4 regions of the Arthrobacter sp. CAN_C5 genome follow, and region 1 is predicted to be linked to each of the others. Evidence: riboswitches for the same ligand, from Rfam matches in the RefSeq annotation. Region 1 holds a riboswitch; each other region holds the start of a gene.

Region 1 (4,978 bases):
TCCAGGCGCCAATAGTCGGCCACGCCCGGGCCCGGCTTGACGGCGTCGCGGTCCACACCGATGTCGATCTGCTCGCGCCAGTCCACGGCCCGGTCGGTGAGCTCGGCGCCCATCCTGGTATAGCCGCGGAACTGGGGACTGTTGACGTTTTCCAGCTCGAGCTTCTGCTCCTCGGACAAATCGAAGAAGCGACGGGAGACGGCGAGCATCTGATCGGTGAGGTCCTGGGGTATGCCATGACCGCCCAGGTAGAGGAAGCCGACGTCGTGCATCGCGTCGCGCAGATCGTCCCTGAATTGTGCGGCCTCTTCCTGACCCGCGCTCAGTCGTGAGTAGTCCAGGACGGGCAATGATTCGAGTGACAAGGTCGTAAAGTCCTTTGAAGCGAAGTGAGGAAAACAAGATCCGGATGCGCTTAAACGTTACGACTGCAGCCGCTCAGAACGGCGTTCGCGTTGCGAAGTGTGTCATTTTGGGCGTGGATCGGGTGCTTGGCGTTCGGAGAGCAGACCTCTCCAGCCTGGACAGGTCCGTGGTGCGCCGCCATGGGTGCCGTCCACTGGACGCAAACCTATCACTCGGCGTCGGCGTTCCCAGTGGCCTGGCCACTTGTCCTCGTGGCAGGCCACCGGGCAGCCTGGAAGCGCACCACCGCACTTCTTCGGCGAACCCTAGGAAGCAGTCTTGACCACCAGTACGTCGCAGGGAGCGTTGTGCACGACGCTCCACGCGACGCTTCCCAGAACCCGCAACAGTCCGGTCATACCCACGTTGCCAACAACCAGCAACTGGGCACCTATGCGATCGGCTTCCTCGATGAGGACATCCTGCGGTTTGCCCCGGCCCGCGGCCGAACGGACCTTCACCGAGGGGTGCTCTTCGCGCAGTTTCACCGCCACCCGCTCAGCCAACTTCAGAGCCTGCTCGGCGTCGTCCAGTATCCAGGTGTCATTTCCGATCCGGACAACCTCAGTGTTGCCCTTGATGTGCGCGCTGAGCACCACAAGCTCCACTCCCAGGCCCTCGGCAAGGACCGCGGCGCGCGAAGCGGCCATATACGCGGTGTCGCTGCCATCGACCCCAACAACCACATTTCCTGCCATGCTGGTTCCTCCTCAATTATCGATCCGCTTATAGCGGTATCCGGAGCCTACCGAAGTTAGCCGAAAAACCTCACTAGGCTAAGGCAGCCTTTCATTCCCCTGGACCGTGAGTCGAGGCTCTCCAACCCGGGCGGGACCGCTGGCGGGGACAGATTCAATTGGGATCTCTATTACGACGCCGACGCTGAGGCGGTGACCAGCGTGAACGGTGTTGGCCCGGCAGGCAGTGGAGCGACCCTTGCCGCCTACGGTCCCCCGGGCCGAGGGCAGGATGAAACGTATCCCGGTTAGGTGACGGGCACTTCTACATCGACGATGCCGACAAACCGGCTCCCAATTCCTTCGTACTCGCTGCGAACGAGACTCGGCATTGCCTGCGGGATTTCATCGTGGGAGTGGTGGGCACAGGAGACATAGGTGAACGGCGGCCACCATTTCTTCGGCCGGGCAGCTTCCGAGAAACCACAGACCACACAGGTCAGCTGGACCCAGACAGGCCGCTTGCCCGTCCGGTTTTCCCTGGACTGGACGAGCCAGGCTGGGGGATTTTCCACCAGCTCCGACAGTTCGGCGTCGGTCAGCCTGCTGGGGATACCGTGGCGGTGTGCCATCTCCAGCGGAATATCGAGAATCTGAGCTGCTTCACGTCGTGTAACCACCAGTTAAAGATACGGGATGCGGGACCTGGCCGTCCGTCCGGTCTGGTTGCACAGGAATGATTGCGTTGAGGCGGCTCGTGATAGCCGTCCTCACCTGAGGCGAAGCTGGGTATCGGAACGGATGGGATGGCAGCGGCGGGTCGGTGTCCGATGCCGTCGCCCCTTTCTTGCGTCCTAGCTTTCAATTAGGATCCAACGGTGGACACTTCGCTGAAGTACCATCCCTACCACCCGAAAACGCCACCGCTGACCGAGAACGACCCGGTAGTGGAGTGGCTCCTGAAAAGCGATCCTGCGATCCGGTGGCAGGTGTTGCGCGATCTCCTCGACGCCCCGCAGGGTGAGGTAGTAACAGAGCGGGCGCGGGTGGAACACGTGGGGTGGGGCGCTCGGTTGCTCGCCTTGCGGGCACCCGATGGGCAGTGGGCGGACGGCGCATGCTTCCCGAATACCGCGGCGTTCGCCGAAAGCACGGCGCAGGCCCTTGCTGCTGGTGAGCCACCGCCGTCGTTCCCATCACCTGACGTGGAACCGACCGAGACACCAGGTGAACAGCCGGGGCAACCATGGACCTCTACCTACCCGGTGCTGCTCGACCTGTGTCACTTGGGCTTACCTCCGAACAGCGCTGTGATGCGTGAGACAGCCCGGCTGGTCGCGCGCAACTGCCGGTGGGAGTACGACGGATTGCCCTTCTTCGCCGGTGAAGTCGACTGCTGCATCAATGCCGGCACGATACTGATCGGCACCTACCTAGGCGTCAACGTCGGCCCGGTAGTGCAGCGACTCGTGGCCGACCAATTGCCTGATGGTGGCTGGAACTGCTGGGCCGAGTCGCGTTCGGCTCCCGGATCTTTCGCGAGCACTCTTGACGTGGTCGACGCCTTACTGAGGTGGGAGCGAAACACTGGTGGGTCCGACGAGGCCCGCCGGGCCCGTTATGAAGGCGAGGAGTATCTGCTTCGACGCAGCCTGTTCCGGTCCTTGCGCACCGGTGAGGTGGTGAACCCGAGATGGCTTCAGTTTCCCTACCCTCCCCGCTGGCACTATGACCTGCTCAAGGCGACAAGCTACTTCGCCCTGCGTGGCGGACCGGCTGATCCGCGGCTGGCCGAGGCGGTCGAACATGTTCGCGCGAAGCGTCAGCCAGATGGAGGTTGGCTGCTGGATAAGACTCACCCCGGCGCGGTCCACTTTCGATTCGAAGAACCCGATGGCAGCTCGAGTCGGTGGAACACCCTCAGGGCACTGCGGGTTCTGCGCTGGTACGACGCAGCAAACATCTCCGGCTAGCAAGTACGACACCGTGACAAAACAGCGGCATGTCGAGTCGGGGTTGGATGGAACACATAAGTGGCAGGTGCCCTCCGTCCAGGGTACCTGCCACTTATGTTCAGTTCACGGAACGAGTCCGAGAGCTTGAGATGTTAGCCGGTGACTCGCACGAAGTATGAACCGGCGAGATCGGACAGTGGGTGCTCCATCGTCAGGTTGGCACCGTTCATGCCGCTGCTGATGACCTTGCCACCGCCAACGTAGATCGCGATGTGTCCGGCATTGATCACGAGGTCACCCGGTGCTGGCGAGGATACAACCGAGCCGTACTGAGCGAACTGTGAGGGGCCGAGGTCGCCGACGTTCAGGCCGATGGAGCGCAGAGCGCGTTCGACGAGGACGGTGCAGTCCTGGATGGACCCGATCTGCCCATAGGCCGAAGCGACCAGTGCTGCGCCGACTCCGCTGGCTGGAACTGACGGAGCTGCCTTAGCTGCAGACGCAATCGGGGTGATGGGGCTGGAAGCCAAGGTCATCATTGCTGGTTCTGCGGAAACGGGTGCTGCTGCTGGAGCGGGTGCTGCTGCCTGAACGGCTGGTGCTGCTGCCGGAGCGACTGGTGCAGGTGCCGAGTAGAAGGCCTGGCTTGCAGTAGCTGCTGGCACGGCTGCCGCGCTGACGGCTGCCCCACCGGTGAGCTGGATCTGCTGTCCGGGGTAGATGACCGAGGCGTAGGACAGCCCGTTCTGCGCCAGGAGGGTGTCGAGGTTGATACCATTCTGTGCCGCGATTGCGCCCAGGGTGTCCCCGGCAGCAACAGTGTGAACTCCGGAAGCGGCGGGTGCTGAGACTGCGGAGGCGGTCGTTGCTTCGCCCTGCGTGTAGGTTCCTGCGTGGGCGGTCGCTCCGACGGAGAAGACGAGGCTGCCGGTCGCGACGGCGATGATGGCTGGCTTGCCCAGTGCTACGGCATTGGTCTTGGCGGACTGGGTCAGACCTTCAAGAGCGATGGAGTGGGTGGTGGCCGCGCGGTGGCGTGCCGAAATGGACTTACGTGACATGGTGGTTGCCTCTCCCATGCCTGCGGGGTGAGCTGTCGGGTTCGGATGGGAGTCACCCGGCCGTCCACCATCCTTGAGCTTTCTGCCCATCGCAAACGATGCGGCAGATTTTGCACTGGATAGTCAGATCGACTTAACCCCGAGGGTCACCGCGTGCGGTGGCCCGGTGGAAACGTGGTTCCCCCGTCCCTGCCATCTGGATTGTGCGAACGGGTCCCGGTGCAGCGGCAGGGCTCGGCATTCTGCGCGGGATTGTGATCTCGGCGGGGTGCCGGGATCACTCGAATGAGAGTACCCCACGGAGGTATGGATGTCACGTTACGGTTACGGCCCTCTTTAGGGTGGTGCCCTACTCACGGGTAACCGACGGTCGAGGGACCCCATTTCGCCTCTTGGTTTTCCCGGAGAAACTGGACTATCCCATCAATGCTCGGCTCAGATCATGGAGGACGACATGGCCGCCAACGACGGCAGCGGGAGTGTACCGATCCAGATCGAGTTGGTGAGTGGTTCCTCCGATGACTCCGGGGCCTCGCGGATCCCAGGCGCGATCGCAGCCGCAGCAATTGCGCCTGGCGTGGTGGCCGCGATTTTCGCAGCCGATGACGGCGAGAGGCCGGTCTACACCGACCCTGCCGTTTTGCGTGCCGGCGACTCAAATCAAACCTATGAAGGCGTTTCGGCCCCCGTGCCGGGGTCCACTTCTCGGGATCATTCGATACCGTCTGTGCCGTCGGCGACGGTGAATAGCGCTTCCGCCGCAAGGTGCCCGAATGGCCGGATCGCCGCTTCCTGTAGCGATGCGTGCTTCACCACCAACTACTGATGGTTGGATCTGATGTCCGTGAAGGTTTGCCCGTTGTCATTAGAGACCTGGACA
Region 2 (4,978 bases), 520 kb from region 1:
TGCTCCTTTCGGCTGGCGCCCCCGTGCCGTCGCGGCTGCTGTCCGAGCTGCTGGGCATTCTTCCTGCGGCGTCTCTCCACACGCCCTACGGGATGACCGAAGCGTTGCCCGTCACCGACGTCGACCTCGGGTTGATCCTTTCGGCCGAAGCCGACGCTGCTGCCGGGAACGTGGTGGGCGCTGGGAACGGCGTCTGCGTGGGCCGGGCCGTCGCGGGAGCACGGATCGCCGTCAGTGAACTCAGCCAGGCGGGGACCGCCGACGGCGAACCCACCACCGAGGCTGGGGTGACCGGGGAAATCCTCATCGATGCTCCCCATGTGAAGGACCGCTACCACCGACTGTGGCTCACCCAGAGCGAGAGCTCGCGGACCGGTGGCTGGCACCGCACCGGGGATATCGGACATTTCGACGGCGACGGGCGGCTCTGGGTCGAGGGACGGCTTCCCCACCTGATCACCCCGGCCGCTGGTGTTCTTACCCCGGTAGGGGTGGAGCAGGCTCTTGAGGCGGTGGACGTCGTCGGGCTCGCAGCGGTAGTTGGCGTGGGACCGGCTGGCACCCAGGCGGTGGTCGCGGTGGTCGAGACCATCCCGGCGACGGCAAAACCGGGGCTAGCACCCGCATCGCTGGCGTCCGAGGCACGCAGTGCCGCCCGCGCCGCTGGCGCTGAGCTGTCCGCCGTGCTGGTGGTTCCCGCGCTGCCCACGGACATCCGGCACAACGCCAAGATTGACCGGACTGCCGTGGCACGGTGGGCAGCCGGGGTGCTGGCCGGCGGAAAGATCGGCAAACTGTGAGGGTCCTGGTCACCGGTGCCAGCGGGATGCTGGGCCGGGTGACTGCCGAGGTTCTGCGGGACCAGGGCCACGAGGTGCGCACGTTTCAGCGGCGTCCAGCCGGGCTGAGCGGCATCGAGGACAGCCTGGGATCAATCACCGATCCGGCTGCCGTCCAGCGGGCGGTGCTGGGCATGGATGCTGTGGTGCATCTGGCGGCCAAGGTCTCGTTCGCCGGAGCGGCAGCTGACTTCGAAGCAGTCAATGTGGAGGGCACCCGGTGCCTGCTGGCTGCGGCGCGCACCGCCGGGGTGCTGGATTTCGTGTTCATCTCCTCCCCCTCGGTGGCGCACGTGGGTACGTCGATCGTGGGGCAGGCTGCCACTGACGCCACGCCCGAGAAGGTGTTGGGTCACTACGCCCAGACAAAGGCCCGCGCCGAAATCATCGCGTTGCAGGCCAACAGCGACAGCTTCCGCGTTGCGGCAGTCAGGCCACACATTGTGTGGGGTCCAGGCGACACCCAACTGGTGGAGCGGGTGTTGCAGCGGGCGCGAGCTGGGCGTCTCCCCGTCCTGGACGCTGGCACCGCACTGGTTGACACCACCTACGTGGATAACGCCGCCGAGGCGATCGCCGCTGCCCTCGGCCGGATGGACCGGGTAGCGGGGTTGGCGGTCGTGGTTACCAACGGAGAGCCCCGGCCCATCGGCGAACTGATCGCGGGCATCTGCCGGGCGGGTGGGGTTCGCCCGCCGCGGTGGAGCGTTCCCGGAAGGGTGGCACGTGGTGCGGGGTCGCTGGTTGAGTTCGTGTGGCAGCGCAGCGGGGCCGATGCGGAACCACCGATGACCCGGTTCCTGGCGGAGCAACTCTCCACCGCCCACTGGTTCGATCAGCGGCGTACCCGCGACCTGCTGGGCTGGAAGCCCGGCGTGTCACTCGATGAGGGCCTGGCCAGGCTCTCGGAGCACTACCGGCAGCTGTAGCCAGGAGTCCTCTCCACACCGAATATCCTCTGCCCGCTGAATAGTGGGCCATAGGCACCGGGACCAGACGTCGGTGAATATACGAGTCTGTGAAAATTCACAGTCAGTGAAAACGCTCATACGGGCGCAAAGAAAAGCGGACACAAGAATGCGCCACCGGAATTCTCCGATGGCGCATTCGTTGGTTGTGCCCGATCTCCTCAGGTTGTCTGCGGGGACGGCTTCCAGCCTGACGGCATTCCGCCTACGAGCCCCCCGTCAGACACTTAGGGAGTGTAGTACCCAACGACAGGCATTGCGTCGACCGCGTGGACCAGGGTGCCCTGGCTAGGGTTCAGCGCGCTGACCATCTGGCCGTCACCAATGTAGATGCCGACGTGTCCGCCGCCGTTCTGGATGACGAGGTCACCTGGCTGCGGGTTGCTGGTGCGGGCTGAGGCAGCCATCTGTGCCTGGCTGGTGCGGGGAAGGTCGATGCCGTGCTGGGCGAAGACCCACTGCGTGAAGCCTGAGCAGTCCCAGGCGCCCGGGGTGGTGCCACCGTAGACGTAGCCCGAGCCGACCATCGACAGCGCGGTGCCAACGATGCCCGAGCTGGATGCCTGTCCACCGGTGGAGGCTGCTGCCATCGGGGTGATGGCTTCAGAGGCGGTGGTGATGCCCAGGGTGCTGGTCTCGGCTGGAGCGGCCGGAGCCGGCGCGGCAACGGTCACCGCGGCGGCTGGTGCCGCAGCGGGTGCTGGTGCTGCTACCTGGGTGGCCTGGGTGGCGCCGCCCGAAAGGGAAATAACGTCACCCGGGAAGATGACCGAGTCGTAGCTGAGGCCGTTCAGGGCGAACAGCGACTCAAGGCTGACACCCTGGGCTGCAGCGATGTTTCCGAGGGTGTCCCCGGCCTGAACGGTGTAGGTTGCTGATCCAGCGCTCTGGACGGCTGGCGCCGAGGCGGCTGGCTGGACGGTGATTTCACCGGCTGCGTTGGCCGGGAGTCCGGCACTGAGCATGAGACCCGATGCGGCGACAAGCACAGCGGCTGGACGGCCGACGGCGCCAGCGTGTGAGCTGACCGCTTTGGAAACGGTCTTGAGCGCGCTCGGTGGGGTTGCGCGGTGACGCGCGATGTGGTTCTTGGACATGATCTTGCCTCTCCCGATGCCTACGAAGTTAGCTGTCGGATTCGGATGGGAGCCACCCGGACTCGAAATCGAGTCTTCACCCCAAGGCCGTCGATCGACGGCCACTATTGGTTCCTCCGCTTCTGCCGGATGTGTGCGGACGGACCTCACGACATCGGCAGAATTGGGCAATCTGTCGGGAGGACGCTGAGTTGAACGGAACCCTGCGCGCTGACCACTGTACCTAGGGTCGTCCAGTTTTGTCACATTTGTATCACGGCGGCGCTGTGATGGGTAGCGATTCGGTAACTCGCGTCGGGGTGATGAACCATGCTCGGGCGCTGGGAAGGTTTCCATTGCATGATGGTCCCGCACGGTCGACGCCCGCGGCGGCTTCTCCCCCGGTATGTGGGCAAGGCCCCGGTGTGGAGAACTAGTCGGCGCCCGCGGCGTTACACAAAAACCGTAATACTGCCTGGCCGGAGAAGCTCTTACCAGCGCCCGTTGCGGGGCTTTGGTTGGCAGCGGGGGCAGCTGAACGAGGACCGGTTCATGAACATTTCACGGCGAATCAGGGAGCTACCGTGGAATCCCGGGTCGGCGGCACAGCGGGTACACGGTTCGCCCTCCCTGCCGTAGGCGTTGAGGGAACGCGCGAAATACCCTGAGGTCCCGTTGACGTTGACGTACAGGGAGTCGAAGCTGGTGCCGCCGGCGTCCAGTGCGCGCAGCATGACGTCGCGGCAGGCATCGATCAGTCGGAGCGCATCGCCCCGTCGCATCGTTTCGGTGGGTCGTGCATAGTGCACGCGGGCAGCCCAGAGCGCCTCATCGGCGTAGATATTGCCGATACCGGAGACCAGTGACTGATCGAGGAGTGCCCGCTTGATGCCCGTCCTGCGCCGGCGCAACTTCGCATAGAAGTCGGCAAAGGAGAACGCCGGGTCCAGCGGGTCTCGTGCAATGTGGGCCGCCTCGACGGGGATTAGTGGCAGCGGGCTTTCGCCGAGGCCTCCGGCGTGACCGTCGGCGGTGGGAATCATCGACGTCACGAAGAGGCCACCGAAGATGCGTTGGTCGACGAACCGGAGTTCCCTCGGGAGCGGTCCGGCGTCGGCAGTGGATACGGCGGACAGTGTGAGCCGGACCCGGAGATGCTTTTCCTCGGGTGCTTCGGCGTCCTGGACGAGCAGTTGCCCGCTCATCCCCAGATGCGCCATCAGTGCAACAGGCGGTCCTGCAGTGTCTGTGTCGGATTTCGCTGCGGCGTCTGAACTAGCTGCAGTGTCTGACGGCTTTGCGGTAGCTGCCAGCGGGAGCCAGAGGAACTTGCCCCGGCGGACTACGTCCAGGACCCGGGCGCCCACCAGATTGCCGGTGAAGTCCTCGCCGCCGAGGGCGTGGCGGCGGATCGACCGCGGGTCGAGGATGTCGACGTCGTCAATGGTGCGTCCCAGGACCCAGCGCGCGAGGCCACGGCGCACCACCTCGACCTCGGGAAGCTCTGGCATGGGGTGCGCTTACGCCGATGCGGCGGATGCGGCGGATGCCGGATCGGACAGGCTGATGACAGGGTCGGGAACGGTGTCAGCGCCGTCAGGGTGAATCCCGTCGTGATCGACGGTGGCCACATCAACCGGGACCACTACCGTCTGGGCCGCTGTTTTGGGTTCAGCGGCGATAACCCGGAGCATCTTCCAGGAGGCTGCAGCAGCCTCCTGTTCGGCTTCCTTCTTGGAAGGACCCGATCCGGAGCCATAGGGCTTGCCTCCGACCGTGAGGAGTGCTTCGAAGGTGCGGGCGTGGTCGGGGCCGAATCCGGTGACCTTGTAGTCGATGGTGCCCAGGCGGCGCGCAGCGGCGATCTCCTGGATATTGGTCTTCCAGTCGGTGCCGGCGCCCATGGCGGCAGCGCTTCCCAACAGGGGACCCACCAGGCGCATCACCATGGCCCGGGCTATTTCGATCCCGTTGCTGAGGTAGGTCGCGCCAATGACGGCTTCCATCGTGTCAGCGAGAATCGATGCCTTGTTCCGCCCGTTGGTCAGCTTCTCGCCCTGGCCCAGCAGGACATGCTGGCCCAGCTCCAGGTCGC
Region 3 (4,978 bases), 240 kb from region 1:
GGAGGAGCGCCGAACGGAAATTTGGTCTGCTCCCGGCGCTTCGCGCCCTGGTTGTGGGGAGGACCCGCCCAGCGATGATGGGGATCAGAATGACAAACAGCGATGATGCTTCGGGTCATACATGGGTATGTTTCCGTGTGGCACGGCATGACATCAGAACCAACCACTAGTAAATGCTGATGCGCGGACCCACCGTTTGAGGCATTATCACGACTATCTGATGAAGCCTGGGAGCGCACAGGGGCCTCCGGGGAACGGTTAGCGCAGTAGTCTGATGATCGCCTGTGTTGCTTCCTCAACCTTCGCGTCGACCGCTTCGTAGGCCCCGGTGGTTTCGGCTTCCTGGGCGGCGGCGACGACGCAATGTTGCAAGTGGTTTTCTAGAAGGCCGCCCAGACTCACGGCGTGCATGGCAGTGTTGACAGCCGCGGGCTGGGTGAGGATGTCGATGCAGTTCTGATCTTCGTCGACCATCCGCGCTATCCAACGGACTTGTCCTTCAATGCCTTCAATCGCCGCAGATAGGCCGCCTTGCCCGGGGAATAATGGTGCACCGCACCGGTGGTAACCGGCTAGTCCGCGACGGTGGGCTCCGTCGTGGGAACTTCCGTTGCCGCCGCCTCCAGGGTGTCATCGGTACTGTTCCGAGGTCCGGCTCCGGCGTTCACGGTCCTATCTTTTCAAAGGTCCGACCTTTCCTGGTCAGACCCAGATGAGGCCGTTGGCACGTCCTCGACCATGCGCTCCGCGGCCACGATAAGTATCATCGACGATCCGCTCCGGTCGGAATGCTCAATAGGTGAAATGGGTTCCCTTGAACGCCAGAGGCCCGCGGGTGCGGTAATCCTTGAAAAGCCCGTTACCTTAACGTGACTTTGGTACCACAGTGGGGTACTCTCATTCGAGTGATCTTGGCACCCCGCCGAGATCATAATCCCGCGCAGAATGCCGAGCCCTGCCGCTGCACCGGGACCCGTTCGCACAATCCAGATGGCAGGGACGGGGGAACCACGTTTCCACCGGGCCACCGCACGCGGTGACCCTCGGGGTTAAGTCGATCTGACTATCCAGTGCAAAATCTGCCGCATCGTTTGCGATTGGCAGGAAGCTCAAGGATGGTGGACGGCCGGGTGACTCCCATCCGAACCCGACAGCTCACCCCGCAGGCATGGGAGAGGCAACCACCATGTCACGTAAGTCCATTTCGGCACGCCACCGCGCGGCCACCACCCACTCCATCGCTCTTGAAGGTCTGACCCAGTCCGCCAAGACCAATGCCGTAGCACTGGGCAAGCCAGCCATCATCGCCGTCGCGACCGGCAGCCTCGTCTTCTCCGTCGGAGCGACCGCCCACGCAGGAACCTACACGCAGGGCGAAGCAACGACCGCCTCCGCAGTCTCAGCACCCGCCGCTTCCGGAGTCCACACTGTTGCTGCCGGGGACACCCTGGGCGCCATCGCGGCACTGCATGGTGTCAGCCTCGACACCCTCCTGGCCCAGAACGGACTGTCCTACGCCTCAGTCATCTACCCCGGACAGCAGATCCAGCTCACCGGTGGGGCAGCCGTCAGCGCGGCAGCCGTCCCAGCAGCTACTGCAAGCCAGGCCTTCTACTCGGCACCTGCACCAGTCGCTCCGGCAGCGGCACCAGCCGTTCAGGCAGCAGCACCCGCTCCAGCAGCAGCACCCGTTTCCGCAGCACCGGCAATGATGACCTTGGCTTCCAGCCCCATCACCCCGATTGCGTCTGCAGCTAAGGCAGCTTCGTCAGTTCCAGCCAGCGGAGTCGGCGCAGCATTGGTCGCTTCGGCCTATGGGCAGATCGGGTCGATTCAGGACTGCACCGTCCTCGTCGAACGCGCTCTGCGCTCCATCGGCCTGAACGTCGGCGACCTCGGCCCCCTGCAGTTCGATCAGTACGGAACCCGGGTCTCAAGCCCTGCACCCGGTGACCTCGTAGTCCGCCCGGGCCACATTGCCATCTACGTCGGGAACGGCAAGGTCATCAGCAGTGGCATGAACGGGTCAAACCTCACCATCGAGCACCCACTGTCCGACCTTGGCGGTTCATACTTCGTACGAGTCAACGGCTAGTACCCTGACTCACGGAGCTTCTCCGTAAATTGAACAAAGTGGCGGGTGCCCTGGACGGAGGGCACCTGCCACTTTTATGTCTGGGTTCGCACACTGTCTAACTCACTAGGCGACCAGAACGCGACCATTCTTGATTGTGTCAAGCCGTCTTGGCCCCGGCCGGACGGCTAGAAGTGGCCCCGGCTGATGACCGTCGAACGTAGCCAAGCCGTCAATGCCTTATGGTTATGACCCCGGTGCAGGATCCTCAAGCGAGTCATTCGGTAGCAGTTGTCTGATTCTCTTGGTGGAGCGTGTCGATACGGCATCGGTCTGCGAAGCTGTCTCCATGACTATCGATATGAGAGCCATGCTCGGACGCGTGGTCCCGGAAGTCTTCAATGAGCATCTTGTGACGGCAGATGTGAACACCGATGACAAAGACTGGCCCTACGGCTCACTCGTCATTAGCGGCACGCGCGAAGGGCGCTCAGTCATAATCGGAGCTGACGGCGGTCCATTCATGATCGCCTACGTTCCGGAGCTGAACGTGCAGATCATGGCCTTCGATGAAGAAGATGATGAGGAGGACGCCGAGGAGTACCGGGAGGAAGCATTGCGAAAGCTCTGTCTCGCGATGCTGGTGTACCTCGAGGGAGGAGGGCGGATCAGTGAGCGGCGCAGCCTGCTGGGCCGCGGCGTTGTCCGCAAATGATTATCGAGTCAGACTGCTTCGAGTGGCGCTTAGGGCGAAGGTTTTCGAGCGGCCCGAAGCCGCTCCGACCCGCCAAGAGATCCCGTGCAGTGTAATTGCAGTACCAGTAACTAGAGAGCTTTCCCCGGAGCTCCTAGACGTGCGAAGGAGACAAGTGAAGGGATCGGTGCTGGCATGAATCAGTTCGGTCTGTGTCCCGACGCGAGTGGTGGTTTTGACTTCCTCGTGGATGGTCGGCTCCTTCGGGAGTTGGTGTTCGACACGGTGGACCTGGAGCAGTATGAGATTACTCTGTTGCGACGACGCAAGTTGCCCTTCGGTGCCGCCCTAGATCAGATTCGTCGCCTAAAGGGCGAGCTTTCAGGCGAGTTCTTTCCACACCGTGTCTGGCTCTACTTCTGCGGTGCATGCTTTGATCAGGGCTGCGGTGGGATCAGCGTAAGAATCCAAGTTGAAACCGATCGAGTGGTTTGGAGCGACTTCTGTCATGACGGTCCGCCCAGTACTGAGAACGAACTGGATGAGTTTCAGGAGGAAGACAGGGTCACTCATGTTGGGCCGCTCGTATTCGATCGCGGCGAGTATGAGGCAGCCCTCGACGACGTGGCTGACCAACTGGGACGAAGCTACCTGCGGCACTGGCTCAACACGGCGCCTTTAACCTGTGCTCCAACCTGATCTATCCGTCCCAAGAGCAATCCCTCAGCGGGACCCTGGGTCTATGAGTCGCTGCAGCTGAGATACTGCCTTCATGGATGTATACATGGTGTGGCACATTCATCACGCAAAGTGGCTCGACGGTTCTCCAACTGAGCATTTCGGTGACGATGGCCAGATCCTGCTCGACGAACAGTCTGGGGACGACGCGAAGATGCTTGGTGTCTACGGATCACAGGATGCGGCTCAAGCGCGTATTGATCGAGCGCGGTCCCAGCCAGGGTTCGAAGACGAACCCAAGTGCTTTCTCATCGACGCCGCAACTCTCGGTGATGATTTGTGGACCGAGGGGTACGTGTCCATCGCGGACTAGACCAGGTCGGACGCCCGCTTGGGGATCCGTTTCAGGCAGCCGTCGGTGGTCCCCGCCTGACGTTGATCGCTCGGAGTCGATAGTGATGACGCGGGTCAGCTCGCGCTTTGCTGGGCGAGGGTATGGGCGAGGCGATAGGAGTCGGTGCCTGTTTCGATGATGGCTCCGTTGAAGGTGAGGCGGTCTACGATCGCTGCGCAGAGTCGTGGATCGGTGAAGGTTTTTGTCCAGCCGGAGAAGGACTCGTTGGACGCGATCGCGATGGAGTTTTTCTCCTCGCGTTCGGTGAGGACCTGGAAGAGGAGCTCAGCGCCTCGCCGGTCGAGTTCCATATAGCCGAGCTCGTCGATGCAGAGCAGGTCGACCCGCCCGTACCGGGCGATGGTCTTGGCGAGCATCTTCTCGTCCGCGGCTTCGACGAGTTCGTTCACCAGCCTCGTAGCGAGGGTGTATTTCACCCGGTACCCTTTCTCCGCGGCCGCGGTGCCCAGGCCGATGATGAGGTGGGATTTCCCGGTCCCTGAGTCTCCGATGAGGCAGAGGGGTCGTCCTTTGCGGATCCAGTCCCCGGTCGCCAACGTGTGGATCGTCGCAGGGTTGATGTTGGGGTTCGCGTCGAAGTCGAAGTCCCCGAGCCACTTATCCCGCGGGAAGTTCGCGGCTTTCACCCGCCGGGTTGAGGAGCGACGGTCCCGGTCGTCGCACTCTGCCAGCAGCAGCTCGGCCAGGAAACCCTGGTAGGACAACTGTTCCTTCCCGGCGACGGTCAGCGCTTCGTCGAGGACCGCCCGGATGGTGGGGAGACGTAGCCGGCGGCAGGCCTGGTCGACGGCCGCCACGGCCGCCTGCTCAGTCAAGCCACGTCGCCGGCGCAACGTCGGGGTCACGGGGGTGGTCGAGATTGTGGGGCTCATGAGATGTTCTCCTTCGACATGCTGACGGGCGCGCTGACAGAGGTATTTGCTGGGTTCGATGGAGTGCGTTTGGCGAGCAGCTCGTCATACGAGCTGACAGACGGGATCGGCCGGCTGTCGGGTGGGAGACCCGCGATGACAGCGGCCGGGTCCATGAGGCGGCGTTGGGTAAGACTGACAACCCGTTGCACTTTGTCCTCGGCGTGAGCACCACGATGGGCGCCGCGGTGACGGTCTGAAGTGGA
Region 4 (4,978 bases), 1.3 Mb from region 1:
GCGTCGGCCCAGGTGTCGACGTCGGCGGTGCTTCCCGGCGGAACGTCGATTGCTCTCCATTGCACCCTAGCAAGGAGTGCCTTCATCGATAGATTCTGGGCGCCGCCGCTCCGGTGGACCGCCGCCACCGCGTCACGGAGGGAATCCATTCGGTACAGCGCGGCCAGCGGCTGGTCCCGCCCGCCGTCGCGGGCCATGTACGAAGAATCGGCGTCGCCGGCCGCGGCCGCCAGCAGGGCAGGAATGGCCTGGTCGACCCGGGGCATGTCGCAGGCCATGACCAGAAGCCACGGTGCGTCGTCGTCACCCAAATGGTCGACGGCGGCAGCCAGTGCGGCGGCGGGCCCACCAAAGGGCGGCGACTCTCGGACAAACTCACGGAGCAGCTGTCCGTCGGCGGGCGTTGTGGTTGCGCCGTCCGAGCCAAGTCCACCGGCCAGCGAATGTTCCTCGGGTCCCACTACCACCACCCGGCGCGCGTCTGCTACGGCGAGACAGGTGAGGTCGAGCAAGCTCCGCCCATCGCGTTCCAGGCGGGCCTTCGGTGTGCCTCCCAGGCGGGACGAGCGCCCCCCAGACAGCACAACGGCGTTGAAGACAACGGGTGACTGAGCACTCAAGCGGCGGTCTCCGAGCGGAGGAAAGCGCTCCACTGTGGGGCAGGCTTCTCAATCTCGCGAAGCTGCCAGGGGTTCCCGCGGGGCGGCTGCGGGGTCATCCGGAGCTGCCAGCCGAGCGAGGCGAGGGTTTTGTCGCCCTTGTCGTTGTTGCACCGCAGACAGCAGGCCACCAGGTTCTCCCAGCTCGAGTCCCCGCCGCGGGACCGGGGGAAGACGTGGTCGATGGTGGCGGCGGCTTTGCCGCAATAGGCGCACAGGTGGTTGTCACGCCGCAGGACACCCCGCCGGGTAGCAACAAGGGTGTGCCGGTAGGGAATTTTCACGTACCGGTTCAGCAGGATGACCGAGGGCCGACCGAGGATTTCGTTGGGTCCGATCACCGGTTCCTCCCCCTCCGCGACGATACTTGCCTTGCCCGCGAGCACAAGGACCAGCGCCCGGCGGAAGGTCACTACCGCCAGTGGCTCATATCCAGCATTCAGAACGAGAGTGCGCATGCACATTCCTCTTTGCCGAGAATTGCCCGCGTCCCTGTGGTCCGGGGAAACAGGACTACAACTGACTTATTTTATGTAAGGGTAGTTCGGCTGGCACCCGGTTTGCCAATTCTCACCGCTGGTGGCCGCCCGTGTCGTGCGTGTCGTACCTCTGGAGTGACGGCCCCAGACGCAGAAAGGACCCGGGGATCGAAATCCTCCGGGTCCTTTCTGGTGGTTCGTGGTGGGTTAGCCGCCGACGCGGATGTAGACCGGGCCGGAACCGAGATCGGCGGGGGCGACTACCGTCTGGTTGCCGTTGAATCCACCGTGGACGGCCTTGCCGCCGCCGATGTAGACGGCGATGTGGGCAACGCCGGCGCCACCGTCTGCGTAGTAGATGAGGTCGCCGGGGATGGCCTCGCCGCCGCTGACCGTGCGGCCCAGGGAAAGGTATCCGGCTGGCCAGCCGTGGAAGTTGATGCCTGCGGCTGCAAGGGCGTTGCTCACAAGGCGGGTGCAGTCCTGGGTGACACCGAGCTGGCCCTGGGCTGCGGCAGCAATGGTGGCGGCCACGCCTGAGGATACGGCGGGGGTCTTCTTGGCGGCTGGAGCCTTGGGAGCCGGTGCGGCTGGGGCTGGGGCTGGGGCTGCTGGAGCGACTGCGACTGCGGCTGCCGGAGCTGCCGGAACGACTGCGGCAGGGGCTGCCGGCGCGACTGGTTCTGCTGCGACCGCTGGGGCTACAGTTACCGGCTCGGAGACAGTGGGCTCCGCGGCGACGGGCTCTGCTGCCGGTGCCTCGACGGGGGCTTCCTCGATCTCGGCAACCGTTTCGGACTGAACCTTGACTGCCGGGGCTTCGACTACCTCGGGGGCGGCCACAGCTTTAACCGGTGTGCGGTTGAAGGCGATCTTGGCGTCTGCCGGAGCTTCGACAACTGCCGGTGCCGCCTGGATTTCCAGAGTGGAGGCGATGGTGGCGCGCTCGTTAGCCTGAGGGGAGAGATCAGCGGCGTTGGCTGATACTCCGCCGGTCAGTACCAGACCGGTTGCGGCAGCGAGGACTGCGGCCTGACGACCTACCGAACCAGCGTTGGAGGACACGGCATCTGAGATGGCGGTCAAGGGGTTGGTGCGGACGGCACGGTGGCGGCCCAGAGCAGAGTTGTATGACACGTTCGATTGCCTCTCCCAATTGCCTGCGAGGTGAGCTGTCGGATTCGGATGGGAGTCACCCGGCCGCGCGGTTCCTTTTCGGAATGGCACGACTTAACCCCAGGATTTCTTGCGAAACCCACTAATGTGGTTCCCCCGCCTCTGCCATGCGAATTGTGCGAACGGATCTCGGGCAGTGGCAGAGCTAGGCGATCTGCTCGAGAGTGACCAACCTAGAAGAATTGGGCACGAGATCGACGGTACATCAGATCAGACCTAATGTCACATTCCGGTCACGGAATGGTATGGAGATGGTTACGGCCATCACATCGGTCCTTCACAGCTACTGGCTTCGAGATGATTAGGTGCACGCGAAAGATACTCGTTTGTTACCCCAAAGGTGGGCAACTTGTCCGGACCATTCACGGTTCAGTGCCACGCGGCTGCCGCTCGGCGCTAGCCGGCGGCTGGGGAGACTGACACGAACACGTGGGCTGCCACCTCGGGTGGGAGCTCCAGCGCACCCTCGATGCCGTCCACGCGGACCGAGACGTAGTCCCCGACGGACTGCACAGAGATGGCAGTTCCGGGACGCAATCCACCCTCGTCCAGTTGGGAAAGCAGCTCCGGGTCCACCTGGATGGGTTCCGCAAGCCGGACCAGGGTAATCACAGATCCGGCCGGGGAAGTGCCGATCACCGATGAAAGGCTGCGCACCCCCACGGAGAACCCTTCGGCGGGCGGGCCGCCCAACGCTTCCAGCCCGGGGATGGGGTTGCCGTAGGGGGACTCGGTCGGCTTGCCGAGCAGCTCGTAGAGGCGTTGCTCAACCCGTTCGCTCATGACGTGCTCCCAGCGGCAGGCTTCCTCGTGGACGTAGGCCCAGTCGAGGCCGATCACATCCGACAGCAGCCGTTCAGCAAGGCGGTGCTTCCGCATTACACCGATCGCGCGGCGCCGTCCCAGGTCAGTGAATTCGAGGTGACGGTCGCCGGACACCACCACCAGTCCGTCGCGCTCCATCCGTCCGATGGTCTGCGAGACGGTGGGGCCTGAATGGCGGAGGCGTTCAGCGATCCGGGCGCGGAGGGCAACAATGTTCTCCTCCTCCAGTTCCAGGATGGTCCGCAGATACATCTCAGTGGTATCGATGAGGTCCGTCATGCGGTTCAGCTCCTAGGCACTGGTGCGGGATGGAACAGCGGGCGGCTTTCGCGGTGCAAGCGCGGCGCCTGATGCCAGCGCCGAACACAAGTTCTACGCCTCCCAAGGTTAACCCATTTCCTGCTGGCCACGGCAATTGGCTGCCCTACGAGGGGCGCGGCGTAGGGCTGTTCATAATTGCGGGGGCTAGGCCGCCGTGCGGCAGAATGTATCCCGACGACGTCCCGCGCCAACCGCTTGGAGAGACCATGAGCATTTCCCCGGACCAAAAGATCCCCGCGGGGCTCCTCCCCGCCGACGGGCGCTTTGGTGCTGGCCCGTCGAAGGTTCGCGACGCCCAGTTGGAGGCGTTGACGCAGGCTGGCCGAACGCTGCTGGGAACCTCCCACCGTCAGGCACCGGTGCGGAACCTTGTCGGTTCCGTCCGCGAGGGCCTCAGCCAGTTGTTTTCTGCGCCGGCCGGCTATGAAGTGGTCCTGGGCGTCGGCGGGTCGACCGCTTTCTGGGACGTAGCGTCCTTCGGGCTGGTGCAGGACAAGGCCCAGCATCTGTCGTTCGGGGAATTCGGTTCCAAGTTCGCGTCCGCGACCAACCGGGCGCCCTTCCTGCAGGCGTCCTCGGTCATCACCTCCCCTCCCGGGACGCGCCCCACCCCCGAGGCTGAGGGGGGCGTCGACGTCTACGCCTGGCCGCAGAACGAAACCTCCACCGGCGTTGCCGCGCCGGTCCACCGGGTGGACGGCGCCGCACCCGACGCGCTGGTCCTCATTGACGCCACCTCGGCGGCCGGTGGCCTCGATGTCGACGTCAGCGCCTCCGATGTCTACTACTTTGCCCCGCAGAAAAACTTCGCGTCCGACGGCGGACTCTGGCTGGGCCTGTTTTCCCCCGCCGCGCTGGAACGCGCTGAGCGAATCGCCGCCACGGACCGTTGGATTCCCGACTTCCTGAGCCTCAAGACCGCCATCGACAATTCGCTGCTGAACCAGACCTACAACACTCCCGCCCTGGCCACCCTGGTCACGCTGAACGCCCAGGTCGAATGGTTGAACCAGAGCGGCGGGCTGGGGTTCGCTGCCGCCCGCACGGCCGACTCGGCGGGCAGGATCTATGAGTGGGCTGAGGCGTCCGACGTCGCCACCCCCTTCGTGGCCCGCCCGGAGGACCGCTCCAACGTCATTACGACCATCGACTTCGACGAATCCATCGACGCCGCACTGGTGGCGAAGGTGCTGCGCGCCAACGGAATTGTCGACGTCGAGCCCTACCGGAAGCTGGGCCGCAACCAACTGCGTATCGCGACGTTCGTCTCGATTGAGCCGGACGACGTGTCGGCGCTGCTGGCGTGCATCGACTTCGTGATCGGGCAGGCTTCGTAACCGGGAGGAACCGTCCTGTCAGGGGTCGGTGGCCGGCTTCCCGAAGTCGGTCTCAATCCGGAACCGTCGCCGCGGGGCGGATTCGTACCGCAGCCTGAGGTGGTGGGCGCGCCAGGCCCAGATCATCCCGGCCATTGCCGCGATAATACCTGCGGCTGCGGCGACGGCGAGGCTCCAGCGT

Evidence for each region. A riboswitch is a leader RNA that binds a small molecule or an ion and turns the genes downstream of it on or off. The one in region 1 is predicted to bind cyclic di-AMP.
Region 2: linked by a shared signal. The riboswitch ahead of H4V95_RS07495 (C40 family peptidase) and the one ahead of H4V95_RS09930 (LysM peptidoglycan-binding domain-containing protein) in region 1 are both predicted to bind cyclic di-AMP.
Region 3: linked by a shared signal. The riboswitch ahead of H4V95_RS11140 (LysM peptidoglycan-binding domain-containing protein) and the one ahead of H4V95_RS09930 (LysM peptidoglycan-binding domain-containing protein) in region 1 are both predicted to bind cyclic di-AMP.
Region 4: linked by a shared signal. The riboswitch ahead of H4V95_RS16180 (NlpC/P60 family protein) and the one ahead of H4V95_RS09930 (LysM peptidoglycan-binding domain-containing protein) in region 1 are both predicted to bind cyclic di-AMP.

The regions. Positions count from the first base shown of each region.
Region 1 is NZ_JAGGMZ010000001.1:2,112,977-2,117,954, forward strand. It holds gene H4V95_RS09910 (isopenicillin N synthase family oxygenase) at 1-365, opposite strand, end outside; gene H4V95_RS09915 (universal stress protein) at 672-1,103, opposite strand; gene H4V95_RS09920 (hypothetical protein) at 1,391-1,762, opposite strand; gene H4V95_RS09925 (hypothetical protein) at 1,961-3,055, shown strand; gene H4V95_RS09930 (LysM peptidoglycan-binding domain-containing protein) at 3,190-4,098, opposite strand; cyclic di-AMP (ydaO/yuaA leader) riboswitch at 4,101-4,348, opposite strand; gene H4V95_RS09935 (F510_1955 family glycosylhydrolase) at 4,918-4,978, opposite strand, start outside.
Region 2 is NZ_JAGGMZ010000001.1:1,590,407-1,595,384, reverse strand. It holds gene H4V95_RS07505 (alpha/beta fold hydrolase) at 1-800, shown strand, start outside; gene H4V95_RS07500 (NAD-dependent epimerase/dehydratase family protein) at 797-1,768, shown strand; gene H4V95_RS07495 (C40 family peptidase) at 2,035-2,904, opposite strand; cyclic di-AMP (ydaO/yuaA leader) riboswitch at 2,908-3,084, opposite strand; gene mutM (bifunctional DNA-formamidopyrimidine glycosylase/DNA-(apurinic or apyrimidinic site) lyase) at 3,375-4,394, opposite strand; gene rnc (ribonuclease III) at 4,404-4,978, opposite strand, start outside.
Region 3 is NZ_JAGGMZ010000001.1:2,357,627-2,362,604, reverse strand. It holds partial or broken gene H4V95_RS11145 (metal-sensitive transcriptional regulator) at 259-554, opposite strand; cyclic di-AMP (ydaO/yuaA leader) riboswitch at 937-1,184, shown strand; gene H4V95_RS11140 (LysM peptidoglycan-binding domain-containing protein) at 1,187-2,095, shown strand; gene H4V95_RS11135 (hypothetical protein) at 2,424-2,789, shown strand; gene H4V95_RS11130 (hypothetical protein) at 2,964-3,467, shown strand; gene H4V95_RS11125 (hypothetical protein) at 3,541-3,819, shown strand; gene istB (IS21-like element helper ATPase IstB) at 3,915-4,733, opposite strand; gene istA (IS21 family transposase) at 4,730-4,978, opposite strand, start outside.
Region 4 is NZ_JAGGMZ010000001.1:3,459,325-3,464,302, forward strand. It holds gene H4V95_RS16170 (molybdenum cofactor guanylyltransferase) at 1-620, opposite strand, end outside; gene H4V95_RS16175 (HNH endonuclease) at 617-1,117, opposite strand; gene H4V95_RS16180 (NlpC/P60 family protein) at 1,346-2,275, opposite strand; cyclic di-AMP (ydaO/yuaA leader) riboswitch at 2,281-2,460, opposite strand; gene H4V95_RS16185 (metal-dependent transcriptional regulator) at 2,711-3,418, opposite strand; gene serC (phosphoserine transaminase) at 3,667-4,797, shown strand; gene H4V95_RS16195 (MFS transporter) at 4,816-4,978, opposite strand, start outside.